DNA from 3 places in the Metabacillus indicus genome. Region 3 is predicted to be linked to each of the others. Evidence: riboswitches for the same ligand, from Rfam matches in the RefSeq annotation. Region 3 holds a riboswitch; each other region holds the start of a gene.

Region 1 (5,157 bases), 1.1 Mb from region 3:
AAGCTCAGCAGTAATCGCAGCGGCAAACGTACACCCGGTTCCATGTGTATTCTTCGTCTCAATCCTTTTGTTCTCGTAATAGAAGAAATTATTTCCGTCATAGAGCATGTCGATTACCTGCTCAGTCTCCTCTGCATGCCCGCCTTTAATCACGACATATTCTGCTCCAAATGCATGCAGTTTTTCTGCCGCACGTTTCCGGTCTTCAATCGTTTCAATTTTTATGCCTGAGAGAACTTCAGCCTCTGGAATGTTCGGGGTGACAACGAGTGCGAGAGGCAGGAGATGATTGATTAAAGAGTCAATCGCTTCCTGCTGCAGGAGTGACGCGCCTCCTTTTGCAATCATAACAGGATCAACGACAACCTTTTCCCAGCCGAATCGTTTAATCTGGGCAGAAACAGCTTCAATGATTTCACTGCTGAAAAGCATTCCTGTCTTCAGCGCATCTGTTCCAAGATCTGACCCAATCGCTTCTATTTGCTTTACAACAGCCTCTGCCGGAAGCGGGAATACGCCGTGCACGCCAAGGGTGTTTTGAGCTGTCACTGCTGTTATAGCTGACATTCCAAATGCACGGAGCTCCTGAAATGTTTTTAAATCAGCCTGTATTCCTGCGCCTCCGCCGCTGTCAGAACCTGCTATCGTTAATGCTCTTGCAACACTCATGCAAGCACCTCCTCAAGCTTGATGCGTTCCTTCAAATCTTTTGGTTCAAGATGATACAGTTCATTTAAAAACTCGATTTGAAAGCTGCCCGGTTCAAGTCTGTACAGCCTTTCCACGGCTGCTTCAGCAGCGCATCCATAGACGGCGGCAGCGGCAGCAGCGGCAAAAACATACTCTTTTTCAACTGCACAAAACGCTCCGACAACTGAGCTTAACAAGCATCCTGTCCCAGTCACTTTTGTCTGAAGCTGATGGCCGTTTTTACAGCTGAAAAGCCGATCCCCGTCTGAAATAAAGTCCGTTTTTCCGGTAATCACAACAACGGTGTTCAGCTGCTTTGCAGCTTTAACGGCAAGTGCTGCAGCATCCCCTTCTCCTGCACCAGAATCGACTCCTTTTATTGCCCAGTTTTCACCGGCAAGACTTGCCACCTCTGCAGCATTGCCTCTTATCACGGCAATGTTCAGCGTTTCGGCAAGCATTTTGGCCGTTTTCGTCCTGTAAGGTGTTGCCCCTGCTCCAACCGGATCTAAAATAACCGGAACACCATGCTTATTGGCAGATGCCCCTGCAATCAGCATCGACTCTACTATTCTCTCATCCAAAGTGCCGATGTTCAGTACGACTGCCCCGGCTATCATTGCCATATCCGCCACTTCTTCTTTGGCATAGGCCATGACGGGAGAAGCCCCAAGCGCCAGAAGCCCGTTTGCCGTAAAATTTGTGACAACTGTATTTGTTATGTTGTGCACAAGCGGATTTTGATCTCTCACTTTCTCCAAAATGAATTCTGCTTGAATGGACATAATTGTTTCCCCCTCCAATATAAATAAGCACTTTGCCGCGGCAAAGTGCTTACAGGTATCCCTATAATCTCCCTGCGCTGGCATTATCCAACAGGTTCATCCGGTCTGCAGCAGTTAGCCGCACTCTCAGCCTGATTCCACAAGCTCCCGTTTTGTTATGTACTTTGTTTCAAAGTCTACTCTTACAGGGAAGATTTTGCAACTATTTCTCTTATTCAGCTGTCTTCTTTTTCTTCAGCATCTTCTTTAGAAGAAGGATTGCAAGCAGCAGCAGCGGAATGCCGAATTGTAATGGAAGGTGGATATACTTTGGAACAAATTCAAGACCGGTTATCGTATGCTCTACTATGCTTTTATCCATAAAAAAGGTGAATGCGAATCCAGCTGAAAGGACCCCGTATACGAGGTAATTATTTTTTGCCCTGGGCATAATCTCAGACAGGCTTTTTATAGCGGCATAGCAGAAGAGCACCACTTTTATAAACCCTACAAAGAAAAAAACAATGACAGACAGGATTTCAATATGCTGAAAAAAATCCAGCAAATCAATCGTTTCAATTGATTTAATGAGGGGATAGGAAAAGTAGACCGCAATTTTCGCCCCTAGCATGCCGATGATGGATTCTGTTATGGCAATAATAATGAGACCGCTGAATACAACAGCCATCCATCCTCTTTTAAGCAAATAGGACTGATCATTCACAGCGGGAAAAATCATAAGGAATGCAATCAGTTCTCCGAACGGAAACGTTATTTTTGCTGGAAAAACAGAGCCTATCACAGACCTCCAGTCAGGCTTTATAAGAGGTAGAACATTTGTCCATTCGAACATTGGGTTCAAAATGGTTATGAGTGTGGTCACCGCAATCATCATAATACTTCCGAAAAAGAGCAATTCCGATACTCTTGCAATCGCCTCTAATCCTAATATGCACGCATAACCTGCCAGCAGAATGAAAACAAAACCAATGACCCAGGTTTCAATGTTGTAAAAAAGGACCGTGCTGATGAAAAACTCAAAATCTTTCACTACTCTCATGCCGATGTAAAGAAAATAGACCGCGTAAAGGCCAATGAAACAAGTCCCTATCCACTTGCCGAAACTTGTTTTCAAAAGCTCTGTAAAGGTTTTTCTCCTGGGATCAATGCGGAGAATCCATATATACAAAAAATAAATGCCTGTACCTGTCGCCGTGGCTATCATATTTACAAGCCAGGCTTCTTCCTCAGCATCTAAGCTGAGCCCTACTACCACTGTACTGCCTAATAGAAAAAGAACCATTAAGGAAAAAACCTGATAAGGAGTAATCTGCTGATTCATCATTCATCATCCTTTGCATGAAAGGGTTACGGTATCCGGTTCACATCTCCAATATCTTCAATCTCCAAATCCACTTCTACTTCTACCGGAACCTCAGGATATAGTTCTTTCCATTTTTTGTTGATTTCCTCAAATTTATATGGGTTTCTCAAGTAGACTTCTTTTAGAAAGCCAAGAAAGTCATTGTTTTCTTCCTGACTTTTGGCAATCAGTCCTACCATCTCACTTTTTAAGACTGCTTCGGCCCTTGATTCTAAATAAGGAAGATCATCCTGTCTGCATGTGCTTTCAAACAATTCCCCTTTCATCTTCCGTTCGACTTGAAATGAGACCATTCCATTTTTGTATACTGGTTTTACACTGGTTTTTGACTTTTTGATGTGAACGGTAAAAAAACCTTGATCGTCAGCAGCTCCGCATTTAGTCTCAATCGTCGCTTTTTTCGTATTGTTCGTAAAACCAAGAAAAATCTTGCTCTCATCCCTGGTTAAATAACCAGCAAGCTTGTCTTTTTTAAAATAAGCCATTCCGTTCAGGATTAAAAGAACTTCCGGCTCAGGGGAAGAAATGTTCTCTTGTGAGGAACCTATATCCTGATCACTGCTCAGAGTAACATAAGGAAGCGCTGTTGCTTTAATATTTATGAGAAGATCGTTCATCACTTTAACAGGATATACACTTGCCACAGATCCAAGGTTTAATTCATTGCTATGGACTATGTCGTTGATTCTTTTAGATGAGACCTTTTCCGCCGGGGTAATGGTTTTTATAATTTTGCTTGCCGGATAATCTTTTGTGACCATAATTCTTATGCTGGATGAAATTTCAGATTCTGTCAGAAACAAAGTCAGTATCTCATGAATCCCTTGTTCCCTTGCTGTTTGTTCTCCAATGACAATCAATTCGGCGCTGTCGAGAAAAATTTTCTTTGGATTGCGGTTTAGGATGTTTTTAACTGCCTGAGAAATGGTTCTGCCTGATTGCTGGTAGATAATTGAACCCGGTACTTCTCCAGCTGAATCAGGTTTAGCTGCAGTATTGATCATCTGAAGTGTTACCTCATACCCTTCATTACTGGAGTCAATTCCTATCGCACTGACGATGGAAATCGATTTAATCAGGGTATCCTCTACATTTTTTGAAATAACCACACTGGAACCAAGAGTAAGAATGACGAAAAATATGAGTCCCCATGCTTTTTTCTTCATCGTGTCCTCCTTACTCGTTTTTCAGCTGGTCTTTTTCTTCTTTAGTAAAGGTCTTCTTATTGTTCAGCTGTTCATACATGGGCACCCTGAATGCAGCATCCTTTTGATCTTCAAGCTTAAAAGGAGCGAACGGAGCAAGATACGGCACCCCGAATGATCTTGATGAAGATAACTGAAGCAGGTAATACATAATCCCTGCAATAATGCCGAAAAAACCTAAAACGGATGCAAGAAACATAAAAACGACAGTCAGTTTTTGAGAAACCGTGGCAAGAGAATATACCGGAATGATGCTTGAAAAAATGTAGGATGCACTTAATACAACCAGTGTAAATGGCTGAACAAGATAAGCTTCAACCGCAGATTGCCCAAGGACAATGGCCGCAAAAACAGTGACCGTAAACACAACGGATTGCGGAAGTCTAAGCGAACTTTCCGTAATAATCAGAATCAGAAAATAAAAGACGATGGTCTCAACAACCGTTGGAGCAGGCACAAGTTCCCTCTGCGTGACAATTCCAACGAGCAGATTAGTCGGAATCAGACCTGGATGATAAATCGTAAACGCAATATACAGGGCCGGAAGCAGGATGGAAAAACAATAAATTAACATCCGTGACAACCGCTTTGCCATAATCTTCTTTGTCAAAAAGTAATAATCATCCGGTGACTGAAAAAGCTGCACGAACACAGTCGGCAAGGTGACGACAAACGGCGTCCCGTCAACGATGAGAGCAATTCTCCCTTCCATGATTTCACTGCAGACAACGTCCGGTCTGTCCGTTGAAAGAGTCAGCGGGAAAATGGAGTTTGAAGATTTTTGCAGGGTCTCTTCAAGATAATTCGAGTCAAGAATTATGTCCATTTTTATAGAGGAAAGCTCTTCTTTCAGCTCTTTTATGATTTCCTTGTCGGCTACTCCTTCCATGTAAATGATGCAGATTTTAGTTGTTGAATTGATATCCGGAGACTCAATTCTGAGTGCAGGATTTCTGATCACCTTTCTGATTAATGCCGTATTTGAAGAAATATCTTCGTTAAATCCGATGTCTGGTCCTTTCAGAGTCCGCTGAGCTTTCGGGTTTGAAATACTCCTCTCAGGAAACTTGTCCGTTCCGGCTGTAATACAGCTCGACTGACCTTCTAAAAGAAT
Region 2 (5,157 bases), 1.9 Mb from region 3:
CAGACTCCCTTGAGAGCCACTCAACATCCTGTTCATTCAAGGCTCTGTCTTTTAGGGAAACAGCTTCCTCAGCCGTCATGGCAAGTTTGAGCATCCCATTATAAACGAGCTGAATGTCTATGCCTGTTTCTTCAAGCAATTCGGCTGCAAGCGCGGGATAAAGAGCCCCGCTCTCTTCTGCAAAACGGAAAAACGCATCTGCTTTTTCCGTTTCTGTATGAGCACCAAGCATGCCTGCTGCAGCGGATGATGCCCCGCAGCCAATCTTTCCTTTTTCAAATATGGCTACTTTACGGCCTGCCTTTGACAGAAAATAGGCAGACATCAGGCCGATGACTCCTCCCCCGACGATGCCGGCATCATAGAATGTCTTCATCAGCCGTTCCTCCTTTCAGCTTTCGTGCAAGCTCTTTTGCTGCATCCACAGGTTTGTCTGCTGAAAACACGTAGGACATGACTGCTGCTCCTGCGACTTTCAGCTTTTTCAGTTCCGGCAGCACATCAGGAGTGACTCCTCCAATTGCATAGACAGGGATGGATACAGATTCGCAAATTGTTTGAAGAAATGAAATTCCTTTCGGCTCAAGGCCGTTTTTTGAATCTGTCTGAAATACATGTCCGGCAATCAGCCAGTCTGCCCCATCTTTCTCCCGATCAATTGCCTCTTTTACTGAATGAACCGAACATCCTGCGCCGAGGTAAGGGTAGTGCTCTTTAACAAACTTTACAGGCAGCCCATGTGCCGGAAGCTGCACTTTTGCCAGTCCCGAACGCACGGCCGCATCCACCCTGCCGTTCATGATCAGCTTTGATTTTGGAACACCCTTGCGCGCAAGAATCTCCACAAGCTCCGCCAGTTCGCCGGCTGACCTGTCTTTTTCTCTTATATGGATGGCATCCGCATATCTATGTACGTCTGCGAGGATTGAAATCAGCGAATCTGAAGAATGCTTTCCATCCGTTACAAGGTGCAGCTTCATTTTTGCAGCTGCAGAGAATCTGCACGGCCCCACGCTTCAAGGTTTTCAGCCATATCCCAAAAGCGGTATTCATACATAGAGCTGATCAGAAAATGTTCTTTCATCATCATCCGCTCATGAACGCTTGCTTTTTCAGCCAGCTCATCAAAACGGTTCACCTGTTCAAGAACAAGCTCTTTAAACCAGTCGCCATGGTAGGTCTCAATCCATTTTTCATAAACGGCATCTCCTGGCTTGCAATCCTTCAGACGCTCTCCTACTTCGTAATAAAGCCAGTAGCAAGGCAGCAGAGCAGCTATGATTTCACCAAGATTTCCAGTCGCGACCGCGCGGTACATATGAGATGTATAAGCATAAGCTGTAGGCGCCGGCTTAAATTCCGCGCGTTCTTTCTCTGTTATCCCGAGCATTTTTGAAAACTGCTGATGAAGGGAAAGCTCTGCCTCATAGGTCCCCTGAGAATGAACGGACATTCTGAACGTTGTATGCAGATCAGGAGCCACGGCACCGGCAAACGCCTGCACTTTGGCAAAATGAGTCAAGTAATAAGAATCCTGCATCACATAAAATTTGAACTTTTCTTTTGACAGGGTCCCGTCACCGATTCCTTTAACAAAAGGATGGTGAAAGCTCCCTTCCCACCATTCATTTGCGTACTCCCTGCATTCTTTTGAAAATTGCATGTCGTATCCTCCTTTTCTTTTTAAACAGCAAAAAACCACTTTTCGCATAGAAAAGTGGTGTATGAAATAGACCCTTACACCACTTCCCTACGCTGGTGTTAACCAGATCAGGTTCTGAGGGTCTCGGAGTCACACTCCGATCTCAGCCCTTATGAAGGGCTCCCCTAGCGGTTCATCGTATAAAATTTTCTGAATGTTTTACATGCCCATCATACCACGATAAAAATATCTTTCAAGGCTTTTGCAGGAAATTTCTGCTTAATTTTTGTGAAACTCAAGCTCCTGCCTCAGTTCATCGATATATTCGGATGATCCCGTTAAAATCAGCAGATCTCCCCGTTTCAGCTCCGTATCGCCGTGAGGAACAATCGATTCATTCTCCCGGAAGATCCGGACAAAAATGACGTCTCCGGTAAACGGGAAGCTTCTGAGAACCATTCCATCATAGCGTCTGTTGTTCATTTTGATTTGATAAAGGGCAGATTCGCTGTGCGTCAGGATTTTCATGATGCCCGGCGCTTCGATCAGGGCTCTGAGCAGGGTTTTGGTCGAGAGCAGAACAGAGAACACGTCAATGTTCTTTGCTTTCAGCTGCTCATCAAGCAGAGGCGAAGCAATACTTGCAATGACTCTTTCGACCTCAAGCTCTTTTGCCATCAGGGCAATTTCCGCATTCGCATCCTCATCGCCAGTTGCTGCAATAAGGATGTCCGAATCAAATACACCTTTATCCTGAAGTGTCTCAATTGAATAATCGTCCAGCTCTTCAATTTGAAAAAGAGATTCGGCAATCTGCTGTTCGTTTTTATCAACATGCGTATGATAGATGATTGTTTCATACAGATTCGGATTCAGTTCTCTCGTTACCGGAAGCGTCATTTGATTGGCTCCTATGAAAGCAACCTTCAGCTTTTTCTTTGAACCGAGTTTTTCAGGGAAAAGCTTTTTAAATCCAATCGGCGTAAAGATGCTTGTCAGAACGGCCGTCAGAATGAGAGCTCCGGACATCTGCGAGTCAATGACATTGACTCGTTCTCCAATCGTCGCTGCGGCGATAACAAGCGACAGAGTGGATGTGAGCAAAAAGCCGGCAGCAAGAGTCGTTTTCGTATCGTACCATCTTTTTAGAAGATAAATCGGCACAATTTTTGAAATGAGAAGCGCTATAAATAAGAGCGGAATCAGCATCAGGATTTTAGGGTCCTTAAAAAGCGACCAAATATCAAGGTCCACTCCAACCATGACAAAGAAAATCGGGATCAAAAATCCGTACCCGAACGAATCCATTTTCTGGACCATTTCTTTATTCGGGGAAAGAAGAGATACGAGCACGCCTGCTAAAAAGGCACCGAGAATGTTTTCTGCACCAATCGTTTCTGAAAGCGCAACAAGAACAATAATGAGTGTGAAAACAGCTCTTGTCCCAATTTGAATCGTGCCTTTAGAGAGCGTTTCAATAAAGGATCTGCTCTGAAAGGTTTTGCCTATAAAGTAAAGGGCGACACCAGCTCCGAACAAAATGAGCATCAGCCACATATTCGTATTTTCCCCGCCGTAAATGGAAGCAAAAACTGCAAGCAGAATCATTGTCACCAAGTCCGCAATGACGGCGACAAGAAGGATAATCTGTCCGATGTTCGACTTCATGATGCCTGCATCCTTAAGCGTCGGCACAACCACCCCGAGTGAGATCGTCGAGATGATAAGCGTCATCAGGAATGCATTTTCTATAAACCCGATCAGAACAAACAGATAAGAGAGCAGCAGGGAAAGAATAAAGATGCCGGCAAATACGAGTAAAGAGACCACGAACGTATTCGGCGCCTCTTTTCCGGATGGCAGCACCTCCTTCTTCCTGCCGCCGATAAACGCTGTGAAATCAATTTCAAGACCGCTCAGAAACATGAGAAAAATAAATCCGAGCATAGACAGAGTTTCAAGCCACATATCCTGCTGAACAAGGTCAAACCCGCTTTTGCCGATCACAATCCCGATAATAATTTCTGCTACAACGACCGGCATCACCTTTATTTTAAAGCGGTGCAGGATGAGCGGAGTGATAAAAGCTGCAAGAAGGACAATGACAAGTGATGAAAAAGAAGCTCCGTGCAAGGTTTTTCCCTCATTTCTGTAGTTAAATTAAGTACTGCATAAACATAGTGGCCATTCCAAAATAAATAAGGATGGAAATAATATCATTAATCGTCGTAATAAAAGGGCCTGATGCAACGGCCGGGTCGACCTTCAGCCTGTGCATAATAAGAGGCACAAACGCTCCCGCAATTGTCGCGACAGTCAGCGTGGCAAGGATGGATAATCCGACAAGCAGGCCAAGATACAGATCGTGTTTCCAGAAATACACGACGCCTGTTACAAGAACGCCGCAGACAGCACCGTTGATTAAACCGGTTCCCGCTTCACGGGCGATGATTTTGAAGTTACCTTCTTCTTCATCCCCCATGGCAATTCGGCGGACGGCAACTGCCAGTGCCTGCGTGCCTGTATTACCGGCCATTCCGGCAATCAATGGAATAAACACAGCAAGGATCGCTACTTTATCAAGGGTTTCTTCAAACTGCCCGATCAGATTGGCTGTCAGCATCCCGAGAAACAAAAGAATCACTAGCCATGGCAGTCTTTTCTTAGCAGCCGAAAGAGGCCCTCTGTCGATGGAGTCTACATCCGAAACCCCTGCGAGCTTTGAGTAGTCATCAGACGCTTCTTCATCAATAACGTCCACAATATCATCAACTGTAATGATCCCGAGAAGGTGATTTTGAAAGTCAACAACAGGCAGCGCCAGAAAGTTGTAATCCCGCATTTTCCGGGCAACTTCTTCCTGGTCTTCCCCCACACTGACGGAAAAGACACGCTCGCTCATGATCTCGCCGATCATCACATCATCGTCACTGACTATCAAATCTCTCAGAGAGATAACTCCCGCCAGGTGCTTATCTTCGTCAATTACATACAGATAATAGATGGTTTCAGCATCTGGAGCCTCATGCTTAAGAATATGCATCGCCGATTTGACGGTCTGATTCGCCTGAATCGCAATAAACTCCGTCGTCATGATACTTCCTGCAGTAAACTCTTCATAATGAAGGAGCTCGCGGATTTCCTTCGCTGCTTCATCGTCCATAATGGTCAGGTAGCTTGCCACCTGATCTTTGTTAAGCTCATTCAGAACATCTACTGCATCATCTGCATACATGTGTTCAAGCATTTGCGAAGCAAACCTTGGATCCATTTCTGACAGATACATTTCGTAGTTGTATTCTTCATCTTCAATATTTTCAAACAGGGCAGCCATCTCTTCAGGAGACAAATACTGATAGACTCTTGAACGCTCTTCCTGTTCTAGCTTTACGAACATTTTTGCCTGGTCGTATGGATGCTGCTCTAAAAACAGCGAGCGAAAACCGTCAAAGTCTTCATTCTCAAGTGCAGTCAGAACCGTTTCTGTCTCGATGACAACTTTTTCTTTTTCTTCT
Region 3 (5,157 bases):
GACAGGGCCATCTTCGCCGCTGATCCGCAGCGCTTCAAAGTAGCCATACAGAAAATGAAAGATGGATAGAAAAAAGGCAAACAACATGAGTGAGTATGTGAGATTCATTTCATGGCCTCCAATAGGAAATCTATTACTACTAATACATGCTGAAAAAGAAGAGATTATGATAAAAAGCACCGGATTTCCGGTGCTTTTCTCTATTTTCTATTTACTATCAGCGCTTTTGATGTCAGCAGCATCAGCACAAGAATGATCGTACAGATGATAAATGTCGGAATCATGTAGGATGCATTGTACCCTGCTGAATAAAGAAGCACCGGCTGATCTCCTGCAAACTCAGCGAAAAAGACAGCGCCTGCGAGTGTGTGGGCTGCAAATCTCAGGAAGCTTCCAAGGAAAGCGGCAAGTGTGACATAAAGAATCAGGCGCCCTTTGTTTAAAGAATGGAGAGAGTTCTGAATTTGCTTATAAAAAATACCTCCGGCACCAACCGCTGTAAAGGCGACAAAGTAATCCAGAAAACCCTGTACAGGATGAACAATGGTCGTATAGCCCATGACCGTCTGCAGCAGTCCGAGGAGAAAGCCTGTCAGCAGTCCGCCTTTTAGACCGTGGCGAAATCCCATGATCAGTACGGGCACCATTGCAAGTGAAATCGATCCTCCCTGCGGCATTTTGCCGATAAAGCTTGTCGCTAAATCTAAAAGAAAGGCGATTGCAGCAAGAATCGCTGCTTCCAATAAAAAAACCAGGCGCTTATTTGTTTGCATGATTTTACCCCTTTTCGGCATTCGACCGGGGCCTTTTCTCCATAGAAAAAAGCAATGCGGGGAATGTCGGATGGTTTCCACGCACTGCTTTGGTTGGGTTATCACTTGAATCCATCGCCACATCCCTACGTAAGCTTTAACTTAACAGGTTCAACGGGTCAGAACATAACGTTCACTCTCAGCCGGCGGCTCCCCAAGTGGTCAAATGCGATATATGATTTAGACACTACTATACAGGAAACTGCAAAATTCGACAAGCCTAAATTCTATTTTTTTTCAGAAAATAGCGGAAAGTATTTTTCCTTTCTTTACAAGTCTTGTAAAACTTGCTATAGTTTCCATGAATCTTATAGAAGCAGGGGAGCTGAGTGAACTCGGCTGAGAGGATACTGATTCTTGTATCGACCCTTTAACCTGATCTGGGTAATGCCAGCGGAGGGATACAGGAAAAGAGTCTATTTTCCATGAACTTTGCGAATGCTTAAGGCTGCCCTAACCGGCAGCCTTTTTTTGCATTTTCTAAGAGATTCACAGAAAGAAAGGGAGGAATTCATGATGTCCAGTGTAAACCTTGCGTTTCAAGTACTGCCGAAATCAGCACACGGAAATACATACGAGATTGTCGACAAAGCCATTGAAGTTGTGCAGCAGTCAGGTGTCAAATATGAAGTCGGCGCGATGGAGACCGTTATGGAGGGGGAACTCAATCATCTGCTTGAAATTGTCAAGCAGGCTCAGGATGCCTGTATCGGGGCAGGTGCAAGTGAAGTGATGACGCACATCAAAATTCATTACCGCCCTGCTGAAGGAGTAACGATGGATGAAAAACTCCAAAAATATCGCTGAATCTATATCAGGAATAGCGCTGCCTGCAGCCGTTCTTGCCGTTTTTCTTCTACTCTGGGAGATGGCAGTCGTGCTTTTTCGAATTGAGAAGTGGATCCTGCCAAAACCTACAGACATTTTCATCACCCTGTTTGAAATGAGAGGAACGCTCGGAGTGCACGTTCTGCAGACGCTTACTGAAGCTGTTCTCGGCCTCCTGATAGCAGCAGCTGCCGGAGTGGCCATTGCCATTTTAATTGACCTTTCCCTCTGGATCAGAAAAGCGGTTGAACCGCTCCTTGTCCTTTCACAGACCGTTCCAATTATTGCACTGGCACCTTTGCTGATTATCTGGTTTGGATTCGGGATCTTGCCGAAGGTCATCGTAACAGCACTTGTCTGCTTTTTTCCGATAGCCATTAATCTTGCAGACGGATTCAGTCAGGCAGACAGGGATATGATCAAACTGATGAAGACCATGGGAGCGAATAAACGTCAGCTCTTCTTGAAGGTGAAGATTCCTGCTTCCATGCCGTATTTTTTCTCAGGGCTCAAGATAGCCGGAACATACAGTGTAATGGGAGCGGTTATCGGAGAGTGGCTGGGAGCGAGTCAAGGCCTTGGAATTATCCTTACTAGATCCTCTCAATCTTTTTTAACAGAAAAGGTATTTGCCATCATTATCGTCATTGTTGCTTTAAGTCTGGTTATTTTTGCAGTCATTGAATTGCTGGCAAGAGCGGCGATGCCCTGGAAGTACAAAGCGAATAAACACAACTGACATGGAGGAATACGATGAAAAAACTGCGGAGAATGCTCGTCATATTATTCAGCACATCCATCCTTTTAACAGGATGCGCTCCTGCTGAGAATGCCTCAAGTGAAGAAGCAAAAAAAGTGAAGGTCATGCTGGACTGGTTTCCGAATACAAATCATACAGGCATTTATGCAGCGATTGAAAAAGGGTTCTATAAAGAAGCGGGTCTTGAAGTTGAGATAGTAGAACCTGGCGAGGGAGTCAGCGCAGATCAAATTGTTGCATCTGGCGAAGTCGATTTTGCGGTCAGCCACCAGGAAAACATCACACATGCGCGGTCAGCCGGTGTGCCGATCGTTTCTATTGCGGCCATTATTCAGGAAAATACTTCTGCTTTCGCTTCATTAAAGGAAGAAGAGATTGTCTCGCCTGATGATTTTGAAGGGAAACGGTACGGCGGATGGGGGTCGCCTACTGAAGAGGCTGTGATTCGTGCGGTTATGAACCAGGATGACGCAGATTTTGGCAAAGTCGATTATGTCACACTTGGCGCAACTGATTTCTTTAAATCAATCGGCCGGGATACGGATTTTCAATGGATCTTTGAAGGCTGGGACGGGATAGAAGCTAAAAGAAAGGGGATAGAACTGAATTACATCTATCTTAAAGACCTTGATCCAGCATTGAACTACTATACACCTGTACTTGCTGCAAGCGAGACAAAGATAAAAAAAGAAAAGGATACGGTACAGGCTTTTGTACAGGCAACCGCAAAAGGTTACGAGTTTGCCATCGATAAGCCGATTGAAGCGGCAGATATTCTAATTAAGCATGTACCGGAAATAAATAAAGATCTTGCAAAGGAAAGCCAAAAGTGGCTCAGCAAGCAGTATCAGGGTGATGCAAAGCAATGGGGCGTTCAAAAAGAAGAAGTTTGGGAACGGTATGCTGACTGGATGTATCAACAAAAGCTGATTGAAGAAAACATAGATCCGGCAGAGGCTTATACAAATGAATTCCTTCCGGAGGCTGAAAAGTAGCATGCTGACACTAAAAGGAGTCAGCAAGACTTACTCGAAAGATCAGCCTGTCCTGCTTCCATCTGATCTTATAGTAGAAAAAGGGGAATTTGTCAGCATCATTGGTCCGAGCGGGTGCGGCAAAAGCACTCTTCTTGATATCATTGCAGGGGTAAATAAGCCAAGCGGCGGAATTGTTCATTACAAGGGGAAAGACATAACGAATCAAACAGGCCATGCCGGGTATATGCCGCAAAGCGATGTGCTGTTTCCGTGGAGAACAATTCTTGATAATGTCATACTTCCGCTGGAGCTGCATGGGACAGGGAAAGAAAAAGCGCGTGCCGAAGCTCTATCTTTCTTTTCTCAGTTTGGGCTTGAGGGATTTGAACAACACTACCCTTCCATGCTTTCTGGCGGGATGAGGCAGAGAGCGAACTTCCTCCGGGCTTATTTGAGCGGCAAAGAACTTCTATTATTGGACGAGCCTTTTGGAAAGCTTGATGCCATGACAAGACACAAGCTTCAGAAATGGTTTATCAGAATTTGCGAGGCATCCGGGAAAACGGTCCTGTTTATTACTCATGATATGGATGAGGCGATTTTTCTTTCTGACAGGATTGCCGTGTTTTCCCCGAGACCTGGCAGGATCATTGAACATATAGACATTCCTTTCGGCCGGTCGCGAACGGACCAACTCTTCGCTTCAGCTGAATTTGTATCAATTAAACAAGTACTCCTGGATTTGCTGCATTCAAAAAGTCATCTGGAAACGCGCTGATTTCAGCGCGTTTTCATTTATAACATTTTTTTTGCAAAAAGATAAAAATGCTATTGCAATGGGGAAAACAGCGTGGTATATTATTATTCGTTGCCGCGAAAAACGCGTGAGAGCAACGGTGCCTGAGAAAAAGGAAAGTAAAAAAAACGCTTGACTTTGAAAAGGTGAAATGTTATTCTAATAAAGCTTCGCAGGAAGCGAAAATGATCTTTGAAAACTAAACAAAACCAAAAGCGTACCAAACGTTTTAAATTTTTAAGTCAGCAACATTTATGAGTCACAAATTTTCTTCGGAGAGTTTGATCCTGGCTCAGGACGAACGCTGGCGGCGTGCCTAATACATGCAAGTCGAGCGGACCTCTTCGGAGGTCAGCGGCGGACGGGTGAGTAACACGTGGGCAACCTGCCTGTAAGACTGGGATAACTCCGGGAAACCGGAGCTAATACCGGATACTATGTCAAACCGCATGGTTTGACATTCAAAGACGGTTTCGGCTGTCACTTACAGATGGGCCCGCGGCGCATTAGCTAGTTGGTGAGGTAATGGCTCACCAAGGCGACGATGCGTAGCCGACCTGAGAGGGTGATCGGCCACACTGGGACTGAGACACGGCCCAGACTCCTACGGGAGGCAGCAGTAGGGAATCTTCCGCAATGGACGAAAGTCTGACGGAGCAACGCCGCGTGAGTGATGAAGGTTTTCGGATCGTAAAACTCTGTTGTCAGGGAAGAACAAGTGCCGGAGTAACTGCCGGCGCCTTGACGGTACCTGACCAGAAAGCCACGGCTAACTACGTGCCAGCAGCCGCGGTAATACGTAGGTGGCAAGCGTTGTCCGGAATTATTGGGCGTAAAGCGCGCGCAGGCGGTTTCTTAAGTCTGATGTGAAAGCCCCCGGCTCAACCGGGGAGGGTCATTGGAAACTGGGAAACTTGAGTGCAGAAGAGGAGAGTGGAATTCCACGTGTAGCGGTGAAATGCGTAGAGATGTGGAGGAACACCA

What was found. A riboswitch is a leader RNA that binds a small molecule or an ion and turns the genes downstream of it on or off. The one in region 3 is predicted to bind thiamine pyrophosphate.
Region 1: linked by a shared signal. The riboswitch ahead of thiM (hydroxyethylthiazole kinase) and the one ahead of ACK1LH_RS16830 (MTH1187 family thiamine-binding protein) in region 3 are both predicted to bind thiamine pyrophosphate.
Region 2: linked by a shared signal. The riboswitch ahead of tenA (thiaminase II) and the one ahead of ACK1LH_RS16830 (MTH1187 family thiamine-binding protein) in region 3 are both predicted to bind thiamine pyrophosphate.

The regions. Positions count from the first base shown of each region.
Region 1 covers NZ_CP176757.1:2,177,575-2,182,731, forward strand. The annotation lists gene thiD (bifunctional hydroxymethylpyrimidine kinase/phosphomethylpyrimidine kinase) at 1-669, opposite strand, end outside; gene thiM (hydroxyethylthiazole kinase) at 666-1,475, opposite strand; TPP riboswitch at 1,527-1,636, opposite strand; gene ACK1LH_RS10905 (GerAB/ArcD/ProY family transporter) at 1,687-2,796, opposite strand; gene ACK1LH_RS10910 (Ger(x)C family spore germination protein) at 2,823-4,004, opposite strand; gene ACK1LH_RS10915 (spore germination protein) at 4,015-5,157, opposite strand, start outside.
Region 2 covers NZ_CP176757.1:1,029,991-1,035,147, reverse strand. The annotation lists gene thiO (glycine oxidase ThiO) at 1-376, opposite strand, end outside; gene ACK1LH_RS05170 (thiamine phosphate synthase) at 360-980, opposite strand; gene tenA (thiaminase II) at 977-1,663, opposite strand; TPP riboswitch at 1,731-1,839, opposite strand; gene ACK1LH_RS05160 (monovalent cation:proton antiporter family protein) at 1,922-3,775, opposite strand; gene mgtE (magnesium transporter) at 3,798-5,157, opposite strand, start outside.
Region 3 covers NZ_CP176757.1:3,266,989-3,272,145, reverse strand. The annotation lists gene ACK1LH_RS16840 (hypothetical protein) at 1-108, opposite strand, end outside; gene thiT (energy-coupled thiamine transporter ThiT) at 201-773, opposite strand; TPP riboswitch at 879-979, opposite strand; TPP riboswitch at 1,121-1,232, shown strand; gene ACK1LH_RS16830 (MTH1187 family thiamine-binding protein) at 1,326-1,619, shown strand; gene ACK1LH_RS16825 (ABC transporter permease) at 1,594-2,379, shown strand; gene ACK1LH_RS16820 (ABC transporter substrate-binding protein) at 2,394-3,395, shown strand; gene ACK1LH_RS16815 (ABC transporter ATP-binding protein) at 3,397-4,155, shown strand; rRNA gene ACK1LH_RS16810 (16S ribosomal RNA) at 4,443-5,157, shown strand, end outside.